Regions from separate parts of the Agrobacterium sp. K11 genome, predicted to be linked through region 2. Evidence: riboswitches for the same ligand, from Rfam matches in the RefSeq annotation. Region 2 holds a riboswitch; the other holds the start of a gene.

Evidence for each region. A riboswitch is a leader RNA that binds a small molecule or an ion and turns the genes downstream of it on or off. The one in region 2 is predicted to bind thiamine pyrophosphate.
Region 1: it holds a riboswitch for thiamine pyrophosphate, as region 2 does, so the genes downstream of both, AC5SEO_RS03145 (ABC transporter permease) here and thiB (thiamine ABC transporter substrate binding subunit) in region 2, are expected to answer to the same signal.

The regions. Positions count from the first base shown of each region.
Region 1 is NZ_JCAHRB010000002.1:321,841-327,351, forward strand. Features, by position in the region: gene AC5SEO_RS03135 (hydroxyethylthiazole kinase) at 1-155, opposite strand, end outside; gene AC5SEO_RS03140 (ABC transporter substrate-binding protein) at 158-1,102, opposite strand; gene AC5SEO_RS03145 (ABC transporter permease) at 1,099-1,884, opposite strand; TPP riboswitch at 2,013-2,115, opposite strand; gene AC5SEO_RS03150 (TadE/TadG family type IV pilus assembly protein) at 2,297-3,586, shown strand; gene AC5SEO_RS03155 (alpha-glucosidase) at 3,672-5,511, opposite strand, start outside.
Region 2 is NZ_JCAHRB010000009.1:179,437-184,947, forward strand. Features, by position in the region: gene AC5SEO_RS17480 (thiamine ABC transporter ATP-binding protein) at 1-655, opposite strand, end outside; gene thiP (thiamine/thiamine pyrophosphate ABC transporter permease ThiP) at 652-2,277, opposite strand; gene thiB (thiamine ABC transporter substrate binding subunit) at 2,297-3,310, opposite strand; TPP riboswitch at 3,349-3,459, opposite strand; gene AC5SEO_RS17495 (VOC family protein) at 3,505-3,897, opposite strand; gene AC5SEO_RS17500 (ABC-F family ATP-binding cassette domain-containing protein) at 3,989-5,511, opposite strand, start outside.

The DNA of each region.
Region 1 (5,511 bases), on a different contig from region 2:
GTTGTCATCGAGGGTATGCCGCCGACAACGGTAATGCCGTCCGCGGTGAATTTCTGTACCACTGTGTTCATCAGGCAATGCACGCGCGGGCGCGTCTGCCTTACCCTTTCGAGGATCTCTGCGGCCTTCGCCGCAGTCGGAAAACTGTTTGCCATGGTTATTGCAACTCCACGGCAATGTCTTCCGCCGCCGGCGCCTGCTTGATCAGTTGCATGTCTTGCATGAAGGTGCCGAAGCGTGTGTAGCGGGCGCGATCGAGTGCGGCTGGACGTTTGGCGAAACGCGGCAGCGTATCGAAAAACGCCTGTTTGTTCAGCGCGTCGTCAAGGTTCGGATAGGCCTTGATGAAAAGCTGCCAGGATTCTTGCGGGTGGTTGGTGATGAAAATCGCCGCCTGCTCAACGGCCGAGAGAAAACGCGGCAGGCGGCTATCTTTCACGAGATCTCGATGGGTGACGAATATGAGCTCGTCATAGGCGGGCACGCCATGTTCCTCGGGGAAGAACGAGCGGCCTTCGTGGCCTTCAAGCTTCATCTGCGTCAGTTCGAAATTGCGGAAACCGCCAAGCGTGGCATCGACCTTGCCGGCGATCAGGGATGGCGAGAGTGAGAAATTGACGTTGACCAGTTCAACATCGTCCTTTGTCAGTCCCTCCTTCTCCAGCATGCGCTTCAGCATCGCATCCTCGAAACCGGAAACCGAGAAGCCGACCTTCTTGCCTTTCAGGTCCTTCAGGCTCTTGATCGGCCCGTCGGCCAGAACGGTGACGGTGTTCAGCGGGGTTTCCACCAGCGTGCCGAAACGGACGAGCGGCAGCCCTGCATCGTGGTCGAGATAGAGGTTCGGCTGATAGTGTACACCGATATCGGCCTGCTTTGCCGAGACCAGACGCGGTACGGCGGATGGGTCTGCGGGCGGAACCAGCTCAACGTCCAGCCCGGCATCTGCGAACAGGCCGCGTTCCTTGGCGATCACCATCGGAGCGTGGTCCGGGTTCACGAACCATTCCAGCAACACGGTAAGCTTGTCGGCCGCCTGCGATTGCACGGGCGCAAACACGCTTGCTGCCGCGACGACGAGGGAAAGAAGAGTTCGTTTCATGGTGCCGAAAGTCTCCGCAAATATTTGAAAGGAATGACGTGGTCTGTTTCTTTGGCCCAGGGGGCGAGGTTGGCCGTTGCCCGGTCGACGACAAGCCGCAGCAGCACCGCCATGACGGCGAGAATAGTCATGGCGGCGAACATTGTGTCGGTCTGCATGCGGGCATTGGACTGGATCATGACAAAACCGAGCCCGGCGGAGGCGCCCACCCATTCGCCAATGACCGCGCCGAGCGGGGCGAGCGGAGCTGCGACCCTCAGCCCGGAAATGAGTGCGGGAAGCGCCAGCGGCACACGCAGCCGGGTGAGGATTTGCCAGTGGCTCGCCTCCGTCAGCGAGGCGGCATCGAGGATTGTCCGATCCGTGCGGTTGAGGCCGTCGGTGAAGGCTGAAGCGACGGGAAAAAAGATGATGATCGCCGTCATGACAACTTTCGAGGCCATGCCGAAACCGAACCAGAGTACGAGAATAGGGGCCAGCACGAAGACCGGAAATGCCTGCAACACGAGAACCATGGGCCAGACGAGGCGGCCAAAACGCGGGACGGCGGCAATCGTAAAGGCAACGAGAATGCCGGCGGCAATGCCAGCCGCAAGCCCGACAGCCATTTCACCTGATGTCACCATGGCCTGTCCGAACAGGAAGGCTGGCTGGCGCAGGAGTGCTGCGGCAACATCGGCGGGCGAGGGCAGGATGTAGCGGGGCGGTGCAAACAGCCAGATGCCCAGCTGCCAGACAATCAGAATAAGAACGACGCCCTTCAGCGCATGGGAGGCACGCATCGGCCGGGACTCAGACGCAGCCGTACCGTATACGAAGGGAAGGATGTTTCATCATCATCGTTCGGTCTCCAGCTGTGGCGATCACGGAGATCCGGGCAAAGCGGAGAAGAGAAAGGGCAGTAACGCAAACGCGCTACAGTTTCCGTTCCTACGCCGGCATGACCCGGATCAGGTTCAAGGGTCCGGCTCATCGCCATCTCAGCACCGTCAGGTGCTCCCCTCGGAAGAGACTGTTTTGCTAGGAGGGTTTTGAAGTAATGTCAACTTTGAAAGTTAACGAGAATATTGGCGAATTTGCCGCGAACATATTAGTTATTGATTATATTAAGTTTATCAAAAATTAGTTATTTATTGAAACCGCTTTTCAATTCCGCTGTATTAGCTTCAGCTCCCAGATTGGTTGGGGGCGAACTTGAAAAACTTCTGGCGAGAGAAATCTGGAAATTTTGGCATTCTGACCGCGCTGCTCATGGTGCCTCTGTGCGGGGCTGCCGGTGTGGCGCTCGATATTACGCGCGGCATGTCGGTCAAAGCCGATCTGCAGCAGGCAGCGGATTCCGCGGCTCTGGCGGCAGTCGCCGATATGTCCGCAAGTGTTCAGGCGGCAAAGAAGATGTCGGGGGACGGTGTCATTCCCGTCGGCAATGAAGAAGCCCGGGCATTCTTCGATGGCAATCAGCGCGGCGACGCGGACTACACCATTACCTCGGTCGATGTTTCGGTGATCAAGCACGGCAATGTGGTCGAGTCGTCCGTCAGCTTCAAGGCGTCGGTCAGCACGACCCTCTCAGGGCTTCTGGGGAAGGATTTCGTTTCGGTTGCCGGCACGGCCACGGCCAAATACGAAACGGAAACCTTCAGCGATTTCTATCTTCTGCTTGATAATACGCCCTCCATGGGAGTGGGCGCGACACCCACGGATGTTGCCACCCTGGTTGCGAATACTGGCGATAAATGCGCTTTTGCCTGCCACATCGTGAAGGACGGCGTGGCAGACCCGAACAGCTATTACTTCAAGGCCAAGAAACTCGGGGTTACGACGCGTATCGACGTGGTTGCCAAGGCAACCGCCAGCCTGATGGACACGGCAAAGTCCACGCGCAAAAGCAGCAATCAATATCGCATGGCCGTCTATACCTTCGGGGAACGGGCGGAAGATACCAAGCTGCTTGAGGTCGTTTCGCTGACATCGGATCTGGACGCAGCAAAGAAAAAAGCTGGTGAAATCAACCTGATGTCAATCCCCTATCAGGGATACAACAACGACCAGCAAACAGATTTCGACCGGGCACTGATCCAGATTGGAGATAAGGTCGGCAGTTCGGGCACGGGCGCAAGCTCGGCGAACCCGGATAAGGTTATTTTCTTTGTTTCAGACGGGGTGGGCGACAGTTACAAGCCGTCCTCCTGTACGAAAAAACTGACGGGAGGCCGCTGTCAGGAGCCGATCGACATCAAAGACTGTACGAAACTGAAGGAAAAGGGTTTTCGTATCGCGGTGCTTTATACCACCTATCTGCCGCTGCCGACGAATGACTGGTATAATAGCTGGATCAAGCCCTTTCAGGCGGAAATTGGCTCACGCATGCAGAGCTGCGCTTCCCCGGGTCTGTACTTCGAAGTCAGCCCGTCCCAGGGCATCAGCGACGCGATGACGGTGCTGTTCAAGAAAGCCATTACATCACCACGCCTGACGGGCTGATGGCCGTCTAGCTAGGCCTGTTAAAGCATCGGTTGAACGCCGCAATATCTGCGGCGTTTTTTGGAAATGGCCGGAAGGTGATGCTTCAAGCGATATTACGAAGCCGTTCAAATAACGCAGTAAAGCGCGTTTCAGCGCGGTAGAACACAGCCGGCTGGCCTATCGGAGCCTCCACGGTGATCTCGTGCCCGCCAAAATACCGCGCGCCACTCCAAAGATGCATCCATTCCCCATCGCCCGGAAGGTAAAGCGTGCGCTGCGTCTCCCCCGCCTTCCACACTGGTGCGACCAGCATGTCGGCCCCGTAGAGATAGCTGTCCTGAATGGCATAGGTCTGCCGGTCGTTCTCGTGATGCAGGAAAAGCGGGCGCTGTACCGGCAGGCCGTTTTCGGCCGCTTCAGTGGAAAGCGATTTCAGATAGGGGGCGAGTGCGACATAGATTGCCGTCATGCGGGCAAAATGGCCAAGAACGGTCTCGTCCTGATCGATCTGGAGATTGTCGCGCGGGCGATTGCCCTCATGGGTTCGCATGACAGGAGTAAAGGCTGCCATCTCCGTCCAGCGCATGATGAGTTCCGGGGTTCTGACATTGCCGAACAGGCTGGTATAACCGCCAATATCGGAATGGTGATAGGCATTACCGAGAAGACCGGAGGACAGCGCACCGCATATGACAGTGACGAGACCGTCATGGCGGGAGAAATCGACGGACTGGTCACCGCCCCACAGCAGCGGGCAGTGGGCTTGCACACCGGTAAAGCCCGCGCGCATGAAGAACAGCGCTTCGCCGGTTTTGCCGCGGCTTTCAACGGCCTTGGCGTTGACCTCTGCCCAGAGCGTCGGCCAGGCATTGTGCATCAGCTTGGCGTCGATGCCGTTCGATAGCGTGATGTCGATCGGCAGATATTCGCCGAAATCGGCCATCCAGCCGGAAAGGCCGAAATCAAGCATGTTCTTGCCGATGATCTCTTCGGAAAACCACTCGGCTGCGGCCGGATTGGTGAAATCGACCACGCCACAATCGAACTCGCCGAAATCCACGAGCGCCGTCTTGCCGTCCGCGCCGGTGGCGAAATAACCGGCCGCCTCCGCCTCCGGAAAAAGCGGGCCGTCGACGCAGAGATAGGGGTTCACGTATCCCAGAAAACGAATGCCCTGATCGGCAAGCTCGGCGATCTTCTGACGCAGATGCGGATAACGCGCCTCATTGGCCTGCCAGTCCCAGAATAGCCGGGCGCCGAAGGATGTCTGGCGAAGCCCCACCCAGTCCTCGCACCACAGGCCGGAGACCTTGGTTCCGGCAGCGCGGATTTTTTCCAGCCGGGCAAAGGAGTTGGCGCCATCCTTTAACCCGATGATCGCGCCGCTATAGACCCACCCCGGTAGTTCCGGCTGGCGTCCGAACCGCAGCGAGAGGGCGGAAACGATATCGGTGAAACGATCGCCAGTGAAAAACTCGATCCTTTCGGGGATCGCCCAGATCTCGACTTCGTGGAAATCTTCGTTGCGGAAATCGAAGACCGAATAGGCGCTGGTTTCCACATGCAGCGCATATTTGCGCGACGACAGATAGGTCGGCTGCGGGTAATTGGTGTTGTAATAATCGCCACCCGCCTTGCCGCTGACGTCAGCCTTGAAGGTGATTTCAGCGGTCTTGTCGCGGCCGACACCGGGTTCGGAGGTCCAGAGCGGAAAGCGGCGGCCGCGCATGTCGAAATAGGACATCTGTTCGCCACCGCCCCAGACATGTTCGTCCTCATCTGCGACGATCCGCAGCCACAGCCGATTGATGGTTTCATCCAGCGTCGTGACCCTGATGGCATTTCCATCCAGGGCCAGATGAAGGCGCGCGGCCTGCCCGGGTGCGGAAGACAGCGTAACGCTGTCGCCACTGACTTCGGCGTGGCGGAGCGCAGTTCGTTCG
Region 2 (5,511 bases):
AGCCAGCATAGACAACGCGGCCACGATCAAGAAAAACCACCCGCTGCGCCAGCTTTTTTATGTCGTCTGGATGGTGCGTAACAATAATCGCCGTATTTTTTGTTTCGGCATGCAAGTCGAGAAGCAGGGAGGTCATGCCCGCCCGCAGCCCCGGATCTAGCGCCGCGAAAGGCTCGTCCAGCAGCATGACCGGTTTTTTCCGGACCAGCGCACGCGCCAGCGCCGCCCTTTGCCTTTCCCCGCCGGAAAGCGTGCCCGGCAAACGTTTGTCAAAACCCGCAAGACCAACGCGTGCGAGCGCCACGTCGATCCTCTGCCTGTCTTCCGCCCGCAGCTTCAGCCCGGGGCTGATGCCGAGCGCGACATTGGTGAAGATATCGAGATGGGCGAAAAGATTATTATCCTGGAAGATCGAGGAGACCGGTCGTTCGGAAGGATCGAGCGCCTTCATGTCCCGCCCGCCGATCAGGACGCGCCCGGAATCGGGCAATTCAAAACCAGCGATGAGATTGAGGAGCGTCGACTTGCCAGAACCGGATGCACCGACGACGGCAGTCATCTGGCCTTGCGGGAATATACAATCGAGATCGAAATCCTGCGTTCCGAGCCACAGTCTGACCTTGTCCAACCCCACGGCAAATTCGTCACCCGTCATATGCTCGCCCTTGCTGATTGGGATTGCCGTGAAACGCCGCCCGCGGCAAGCAGCAGGCAGACGACGCCAAGGATGAACGCGTATCCGGCGGCATCATTGGTGCGGTAGCTGCCCATATTGCTATAGACCAGCCATGGCAACGTGACGAAATTTTCCGATCCGAACAGGGCGACCGCCCCGAGATCACCGAGCGACAGAGCCATGGCAAAGGAAAACGCCATCAGCAGCGGCCGCCGCAGTACCGGCAGATCGGCGAACCGCAGCCGCGTCAGTCCCTGAAGCCCAAGGCTGGCGGAGAGCCGGGACGTGCGTAAAAAATGGCTGGTGAAGGCTGGCTCCAGCACCCGCATGGCAAGCGGCAACGCCATCAGCATGTTGATGAGCGCCACGAGAACGGGAGCATAAAAACTGACATCTCCAAAGGGCCGCAGCAACAGGAACCACCCGCTTCCCAGCACGACGGGCGGCACCAGCAGCACCAGCGATGACCCCGCCCCGAGCGTGGCGGACAAAAGGCGCAAGGGCTGAGCCGCGTGCCGTCTGGAGCCCACGGCCTGTCGCGCACCGATAATCGCAAAGCAGCAGAGCACGACGAGAGTTGCGGAGAGCGCAGCGATTGCAAGGCTGGTCGCCGCCGCACGCAGGAAGATCGGCGCTGACAAAAGACGCGGCAGATCGGCCCCCAAACCCGAGACGGTTATGGCAACAAGCGGCAGGCCGACCAGCAGAACCGCAAAAATGATTGCCGCTCCGTCCCACAGGCGCGCGCCAACGCGCTTGCCGTCGAAACGGCGAACAGGGCGGCCAAGCGAGGCAATTTCCGCCTCGGGCGATGGCAAAAAGGCAAGAAGGCCGAGCAGAACTGCTGTGACTGCAATCTGCAAAACCGAAAGCGCGATTGCCCTTTGCGGATCGAAATCAAACCGCAGCGCCTGATAGATTGCGACCTCAAGTGTCGTCGCCGCCGGTCCACCGCCCAGCAGAAGCACTAGCGTGAAGCTGGTGGCGCACAGCATGAAGACAAGCCCGGCAATACCGGGAACAAGCCGCGAGACGGCCGGCCACTCGATGAAGCGGAAAACCGAAACCGGCCCCATGCCAAGACTTGCCGCCATCCGCCAATATTCGCCCGGAATCCGCTCCAGCCCGGCCAGCATCAGCCGCACCGCAAGCGGCAGATTGAAAAACACATGGGCGATGAGAATGCCGGAAAGGCCGTAAATACTGAAGGGCTGCTCCGCACCGGCAAAAACAAGGGCAGTATTCAAAACACCCTGCCTGCCCCAGATCGTGATGATGCCGAAGGCGCCGACGATGACCGGCAGCCCCATCGGCACAGCCATCAACCTGATAATCCAAATCCGCCCCGGAAAATCCTGTCTGCGGGAGAGCGCAAGCGCCACCGGCAGGCCGAGAACAATGGAAAGAACAGTGGACAACGTTGCCTGATAGAGCGTGAAGCGCAGGATGCGCAGCGTGTAGGCATCCACGATTCCGGTGGCGGATGTGCCGGCATCGAAAGACAGGAGTGCTGATACAGCAAGCGCCATGAACAGGAAAACGGCGGCAAACGCCGCCGTTCCGCCAATGATCGACCATCTGTAGTCGCGACGCAGCATCATGCGCGGGCGTGCCTCTTGCTCAGTTCATGCTCATGGCCGCAAGCCATTCGTCGATCCAGGCCTTGCGGTTCTTCGCCACCTCTTCCGGGTCCATCAGGAAGGTCTTCTGCGGTACGACGAGTTTGGAAAATGCCTCGGGCAGGGGCGTGGACGTTGCCGCGACCGGCATCATCCAGTTGTTTTCCGGAATGGCATCCTGAAATCCTGATGTGAGCGTGAAAGCGAGGAACTGCTTCGCCAGTTCCTTGTGCGGCGCGTTTTTGAGAAGGCCGGAAACCTCGATCTGGATGTAATGCCCCTCGGAAAAACCCGCGGCCTGATAGCGATCCGTCTTTTCCGAGACCATGTGATAGGCAGGCGACGTGGTGTAGGAGAGCACCATCGGCACCTCACCCTTGGTGAAAAGGCCATAGGATTCCGACCAGCCCGGCGTGACGGTGAGAATGCGCTTCCGGAGCTTCGCCCAGGCTTCCGGTGCCTTGTCGCCGTAAACGGACTTCACCCAGAGCAGCAGGCCAAGCCCCGGCGTGGAGGTGCGCGGGTCCTGAATGGCGATTTTCTGTGAAGGATCGCCGTCCACCAGATCCTTCAGGCTCGTCGGCGGATTTTTTATCGTCTGCGTGTCATAGACAACGGCGAAATGACCGTAGTCGTAAGGGACGAAAATGTCGTCCTTGTAACCGCCCGGCACCTTGGCCGCCGATGCATCGATACCGCTGATATCGAAGAGGCCGGTCTGTTTCGCTTCCGCGACCAGATTGGTGTCGAGACCAACAACGACATCCGCCTTCGACGCCGCCCCTTCAAGCTTCAGGCGGTTGAGCAGCGCCACGCCATCCGCCACACCGACGAAATTGACCGTGCAATCGCACACTTTCTCGAAGGCCTCTTTCACCTTGGGGCCGGGACCCCATTCGGAAACGAAGCTTTCATAGGTGTAGACGGTCAGTTCCTGTCTGTCCTGAGCAGTGGCAAGACCGGGCAGAAACAACGAAACGGCAACGAGGGAATTCAGGAAAAGACGACGGCGCACGGGTATCTCCTCAAAAAACGAAAAGGGAAATAGCCGCTTGCCTTAAGCCGTCTAATCCCTCCGCCGGTATGAACCGGATCAGGTTCTTCGGGTTGGCAAGCCTCTCAGCCTTTTGCACGCAAGCACAAAAGACACCCCGTTAGATCAAGATGATGATGTAGTCCCGCTGTCTCTGATTGGCAAGATGGCTGCCGTCAGGCCTGCTGCACCATGTGCACCAGTTCCCAGACATGGCCGTCGGGATCCTGAAAACTACCGGCATACATGAAACCGTGATCCTGAACCGGTTTCCAGCTGCTGCCACCCGAGGCGAGCGCCGTTTCGATCATCCGGTCGATTTCCTCACGGCTTCCCGCTGTGAGACAGGTCAGGACCTCGGTGCTGCGTGTGGCGTCGGCGATATCGCCATTGATGAAATCGCGAAAACGCTCCTCCTGAAGAAGCATCACGAAGATGTTCTCCTCAACGATCATGCAGAGCGTGCGGTCATCCGAATATTCCGGATTGAAGGTGAAACCGAGAGCCGTGAAGAAGCTTCTCGATGTCTCGATATTCTTGACCGGCAGATTGACGAAGATCATGCGCATTTTCTGAACTCCTCCGAACCCGCACAGGAAACGGCAATTCCGCCTCCCTGTCAAAGGTGGATGAGACCTCAGTCAAGAAATCGCGACCAAGTCACCCTTCAATTTCCTCGCGCAGCATCTCCAACTCCAGCCATTCCTCTTCCATGGCTTCGAGCTTTTCGCGCAGCTTCGTCATTTCCTGCGCCAGCGTATTGAAGGTAGCCGGGTCCTTGGTGAACAGATTGGGATCGGCCATACGCTGCTCACGCTTGGCGATTTCGCCCTGCGCCTTCTCCATTTCCTTTGGAAGGTTTTCGAGCGCAAATTTTTGCTTGAAGGAAAGCTTGCCCTTGGCCTTTGAGGGGTCCTGCGACGCGGAGGCGGAAGGGGCGGTCTTTGCCTTTTCCTGCTTCTCCGCCTTGCGCTTTTCTTCTGCGGCACCCTTGCGTTGCGCCATCATGTCCGAGTAGCCGCCGGCATATTCGATCCAGCGTCCATCCGGCTGGTCCGGATTGGCGGGCGCGATTGTGGAGGTGACGGTACGGTCGAGGAAATCGCGGTCGTGGCTGACGAGAATGACCGTGCCGGAAAAGCCCGCAACGATTTCCTGCAACAGATCGAGCGTTTCGATATCGAGATCGTTGGTCGGCTCGTCAAGGATCAGCAGGTTGGTAGGCCGCGCCAGAATGCGCGCAAGAATAAGACGGGCGCGCTCACCACCGGAGAGGTTGCGGATGGGCGTGCGGGCCTGTTCCGGCTGGAACAGGAAGTCCTTCATGTAACCCGTCACATGTTTCAACTCGCCATTGACCAGCAAATTGTCGCCGCGACCGTCGGTGAGGTAATGAGCGAGCGTATCGTTTGGATTGAGATCTTCACGCTTCTGGTCAAGCGTCGCGATTTCCAGATTGGTGCCGAGCTTTACCGTGCCGCTATCGGGCTGAAGCTGGCCGGTCAGCATCTTCAAAAGCGTTGTCTTGCCGGCACCGTTCGGCCCGACGAGACCGATGCAATCACCGCGATGCACCCGTAGCGAAAACGGCGCGATGATCACGCGCTCGCCGTAAGACTTGGTGATTGCGTCTGCCTCGATGACCAGTTTGCCGGATTCCCGCACCTCCGCAGCCGTCGCCTGCACGCTCCCCTGCGGTCCCTTGTGGCCGCGATAGTCCGCACGCATTGCCTGAAGCTCGCCCACGCGGCGCATGTTGCGCTTGCGTCTCGCGGTCACGCCGTAACGCATCCAGTGTTCTTCACGCTCGATGGCCTTGCCGAGCTTGTGCTGCTCCAGCTCTTCCTCTTCCAGCACCTTGTCGCGCCATTCCTCGAAATACGCAAAACCGCGATTGAGACGACGGGACTGGCCGCGATCCAGCCACACGGTCGAGGTCGAAACCTTTTCCAGAAAACGCCTGTCGTGCGAGATCAGCACCAGCGCGCTACGCGTCTGCTGCAACTCGCCTTCAAGCCATTCGATGGTGGGCAGGTCCAGATGGTTGGTCGGCTCGTCCAGCATCAGAATATCGGGTTCAGGCGCCATGACGCGGGCAAGGGCCGCACGCCGCGCTTCGCCGCCGGACAGGCTATCCGGATGTTCCTGTCCCGTCAGGCCCAGATGCTCGAGAATATAGGTAA